One region of the Schinkia azotoformans genome, then DNA from elsewhere that is predicted to be linked to it. Evidence: riboswitches for the same ligand, from Rfam matches in the RefSeq annotation. Region 1 holds a riboswitch; the other holds the start of a gene.

Region 1 (2,472 bases):
GTAGCCTCCAGAGCATCTGAAGCGGCTGAAGATATTGCTGGAGTAAATCGGGCTGTATCAGTTGTACAAGGGGCAGATATTGTTGTCGCTATTGACGTTAACCAAAAGGGTGATGAGCAGGGATTAGAGAAAAAAGTTCAACAAGTGATAGCGAAAAACGAGCAGGGTTATAATGTCTACGTTACATCAGATCCGGACATTAAAGAAAGAGTCCATACCCTATTTACGAATATGAATAATGTAAAGACAAGCTTTGTCTCAAAGGGAATTGGCGAAATCATTTATGATATTGGACATGCAGATGGACGCCGGTAGGCTGGGACACAGGGCCGGGAACTGCGGCTCGCCCAGCCCAATCCCGCAAAAGGGGGGAAGCTCTATGTCGTGGAGCTTCCCCCTTTTTTCGTTTAATCAACCACAATATAACCGATCATTGGGATACTATGATCTCTATGGGCATGTGTATCACAAATCAAACGATAGGTGCCCTCTTCCTCAAACTGAAGCGGGACCATCGTAGTTCCGCCTTTTTTTACAATTCCTTTGATATCCGTTCCTTCTATATGAAAAGGATGATCCTCACCGTTAGTAGCATTAATATAAAGATTTACTTTTTCTCCCTTTTCTAGAAAAATAGTTCCTGGATCCCAGCGTTGAACAACTAAATCTTTCCCATCTTTTGTTTTCGTATGGAATTCGATCGTAATCATATCGATTTCACGAATACTGTCATTTGACTGTTGCAGCCATACCGGTAAATCCCCCTGCTTTAGCAAAAAGTACCCGAAAAATCCAGCAACCAAAATGATAGCTGTAGTTAAAAAAAGTAGTAGTGTTTTTTTCGTCACAACAAAAAAGTTCATATGTTATAGCCCCTTTCGGAATTTGTCCTATTTCATAATTATGCCGAGAGGGTAGCTAAACTTGTCTTTTTTTTAAAATTTTTAAAATAAAAGTAAATAATTTCGTTTGACAATCCAACTGGTCATCGTCTACTGTATATTTAATCTAATAAATATTGCGGAAGACTGTAGTGGGAGAGAACGTAATTATACGTCACCGAAGGGGCAAATCTTAAATGAAAGATGAATCTCTCAGGTAAAAAGACCACTGTAGGACGCATCTCTGGAGAGTGCTTTAGGCCACCCACGGGGAATACCTTCAAATAATAGGTTAAACTCTCAGGTACAAGGACAGAGAAAAGAGTTTCTCTGTATTTTGTCATGTTTACTTATTTATAAGGGGGTTTTTTTGTGGTTTGGGATGTATTGAATGTCATTGGCACGATTGCCTTTGCAATAAGCGGGGCCATTATTGCAATAGAGGTGAAGTATGATATTATTGGTACTTATGCGCTAGGATTGATCACTGCATTTGCCGGCGGAGCTGTAAGGAACCTCTTGATTGGTATCCCCATCACCGTATTGTGGCAACAAACAGAACTGTTCATTATTGCAATAATCACTATTGCGATCGTTTTTCTGTTTCCAGAAAAAGTTGTTCATAGATTAAAAGAATTGAACCTCTTTGATGCAATAGGGCTATCTTCCTTTGCAGTGCAGGGTGCGATGTATGCACACTCAGTTGACCTCCCTATCATAGCTATTATGTTTTCTGCTGCGATTACAGGTGCAGGTGGCGGAATCATTCGCGATGTATTGGCTCAACAAAAGCCACTTGTATTCCAAAAGGAGGTTTATCTCCTGTGGGCTATGCTTGCTGGGTTCATTATCGGGATGGGGTGGGCTACGGAATCATACCAATTCTACACACTTTTTGTTTTGATTCTTATATTGCGTGTGATGTCCTATCAGTTCGGCTGGTGCTTGCCAACTAGAACTTCTAAAAGTTTACAAGGAAACTAAATAACATATTCGTAGAATCACGCCGTACTTGTGATAAAGTAAAATTCATAGGGGGGAGTGAATATGGATATGATCCTAAAAAAAGTATTTGTCGGTTTGCCACAAAAAGTCGGTGTAAAAGACGCAAAAAATCCGATGGAACGGGAATGGGAGAGCGGAATTTTTAAACAACCAATCCAAGGTCCTGTTTTGCTGACTAAAACGGGTTTATTAGGTGATGGACAAGCCGATAGGGAAAACCATGGAGGACCTGAAAAGGCGGTTTTTGTCTATCCTTTTGAACACTATGAAAACTGGCAAAAGGAATTAAATGCAACAGAAATCGGCCCTGGTGCTATGGGTGAAAATTTTTTATTGGAAAATGTAAAAGAAGATATAGTTGCTATTGGAGACACGTATCAAATTGGGGATGCGATTGTTCAAGTATCTCAGCCTAGGCAGCCATGCTGGAAGCCGGCCCGTCGTTTTAAAATAAAAAATTTGGCTTTATTAATCCAAAATTCAGGAAGAACCGGGTGGTACTTTAGGGTTTTAAAAGAGGGGAATATCGAGGTGGGCCAAAAGCTTACCCTAATTGAAAGACCATACCCTAAATGGACAATTTCCA
Region 2 (2,472 bases), on a different contig from region 1:
TTGACCATTCTTGTTAACCACAATTCCAAACGGTACACTATCAAGACGTGTTACGATACCACCATCAAACTTAGGCGCTCTACCATCAACAGCTACTGCGTGGAATGCGTCCTTTTCACCCACTTGGGCAGCCCCTTTATTTAATAGCATTTCAAGGACATTACCAGTATTATATGGGGTTCCACGGATAATGAAATTATCAGCAGCTTCACCCCAATAGCGCTTATGCCATTCAATATTTGCTTCAAAACCACCACACGCAAAAATAATCGCCTTTGCTTTGATTATCACTACTTTATTATCTATAAGTACCTTCGCAGCCTTGAACTCATTATTTTCTATAACCACATCTTCAAGCTTGGCATCGTACAATACTTCTACACCTTTTTTCTTGGCTGTCTGATAATAAGAATTCATTACGGCTTTCCCACCGCCAAGCTGAAATATATTCGTTCTACCTAAATGAAGTGTTCCGGAAAGTGTTGGCTGCCAACGAATACCCTGACTCTCTAACCAATCAGGAAGCTCTGCCGATTTTCTTACTATTAATCTAGCAAGACTTTCATTTATTTCTCCTCCGGCCACACGTTTTAAATCGTCCATAAATTCCTCTTCCGTATATTGGCCCTGCATATACTCGCTTTCCTCCAAGTGCATACATCTATAGTCGCGAGTAAGTCTGCTATTTCCTCCACGGTAAAAGTGAGGAGCACGTTCAATCACTAGCACTTTTGCACCGCGATCACGGGCTGACAGGGCAGCTGCCATAGCGGCGTTTCCGCCACCGACTACTAAAACTTCTGTTTCCATATATATAAGGGCTCCTTTCAATAATTCTCTTGAAATAAGAATAATATATTTTAATCAATAAAAGAAATATCAATAATTTATATATGTCAATAAAATAATTCTATGTTTCTCTTAGTTTTACAGTATTATTGAAAAGGCACCTAATTCAAACCAAAAAAATTTACTCAAGGCAAAAAGATACATCTATTTATTCGTGCATTGACGAAATAAGCTATAAGTGCTAAAATTTCTGTTATATTTTTAAAATATAATATATCAATATAAACTAAATACTAGTTTGCGATGAAAGCTATGGATAACACTATAGTTGGAGCGGCTTCTGGAGAGACTGTACCTAGTACAGCGCCGAAGGATTCACAATCTCAGGCAAAAGAACAGAAGAGTAACGACAATAAAATTGTTATTCTGCTATTCTATGAGATTGGAAGTATCCAATCTCATTTTTTGTTGCCTAATGTCCTTGTGAATAATATCAAAATAGTATCTACAGGGGGCGTAAAAATTGGCTACAAAGGAATTAAAACGTGATTTAAAAAACCGTCATGTCCAGCTTATTGCAATTGGGGGCACGATCGGTACAGGTTTATTTTTAGGATCAGGAAAGTCAATCCAACTGGCTGGTCCATCGATTATTTTCACCTATTTACTTGTCGGTATTGCATTGTTTTTTGTTATGAGGGCTCTGGGAGAGTTGCTTTTATCTAATTCCGGTTATAAGTCTTTCACTGACTTTGCTACCGACTATATCAGTCCTTGGGCGGGCTTTGTAACTGGTTGGACCTACTGGTTTTGCTGGATTATGACCGCAATGGCGGATATTATTGCAGTCGGTGTCTATACGCAATACTGGTTTGACATCCCACAATGGGTACCTGCTCTTATCTGTCTTGTTATTTTATTAGGTTTCAATTTATTAACCGTTAAGCTGTTCGGAGAATTAGAGTTTTGGTTTGCGATCATTAAAGTAATCACCATCATTGCTTTGATTATTGTTGGAATTGTCCTATTAGTTATAGGATTTCAAACGAATACTGGAACTGTTTCGGTCACAAATCTTTGGAGCCACGGGGGGATGTTCCCACACGGAGTAACGGGTTTCTTATTTTCATTACAAATGGTAGTCTTTGCTTTTGTCGGCGTGGAGTTGGTAGGCGTTTCAGCTGCAGAAACAGCTAATCCGCAAAAAAGTATACCATCCGCAATTAATAAAATCCCTGTTCGGATTCTACTTTTCTATGTTGGAGCACTTTTTGTTATTCTCTGTATTAATCCTTGGGATAAGTTGAGTGCATCAAGCAGCCCTTTCGTAGAAGTATTTTCATTGATTGGTATCCCGGTTGCTGCAGGTATTATCAATTTTGTCGTGTTGACATCTGCTGCATCTGCGTGCAATAGTGGTTTATTTTCAACGAGCAGAATTTTATATAATTTGAGTTCCAATAAATTGGCACATCACAAATTTACGATTTTGAATAAGAATCATGTTCCAAGCAATGCCTTAGTTACGTCAGCGATTGTTCTTTCCGTCGGTGCCCTATTGAGCAAGGTTGTACCGGAGCAAGCTTTTACGATCGTTACAACGATCAGCGCCATCTGTTTCATTTGGGTTTGGAGCATTATTCTAATTTCACATATACGCTATACGAAGCGTCGTCCAGATTT

Evidence for each region. A riboswitch is a leader RNA that binds a small molecule or an ion and turns the genes downstream of it on or off. The one in region 1 is predicted to bind glycine.
Region 2: another riboswitch for glycine. It lies ahead of P9E47_RS06175 (amino acid permease); the one in region 1 lies ahead of P9E47_RS19455 (trimeric intracellular cation channel family protein).

What each region holds. Positions count from the first base shown of each region.
Region 1 covers NZ_JARSMD010000033.1:92,785-95,256, reverse strand. The annotation lists gene P9E47_RS19465 (YhcN/YlaJ family sporulation lipoprotein) at 1-315, shown strand, start outside; gene P9E47_RS19460 (cupredoxin domain-containing protein) at 408-863, opposite strand; glycine riboswitch at 1,025-1,120, shown strand; glycine riboswitch at 1,123-1,200, shown strand; gene P9E47_RS19455 (trimeric intracellular cation channel family protein) at 1,254-1,865, shown strand; gene P9E47_RS19450 (MOSC domain-containing protein) at 1,929-2,472, shown strand, end outside.
Region 2 covers NZ_JARSMD010000010.1:210,159-212,630, forward strand. The annotation lists gene tcuA (FAD-dependent tricarballylate dehydrogenase TcuA) at 1-810, opposite strand, end outside; glycine riboswitch at 1,120-1,198, shown strand; gene P9E47_RS06175 (amino acid permease) at 1,313-2,472, shown strand, end outside.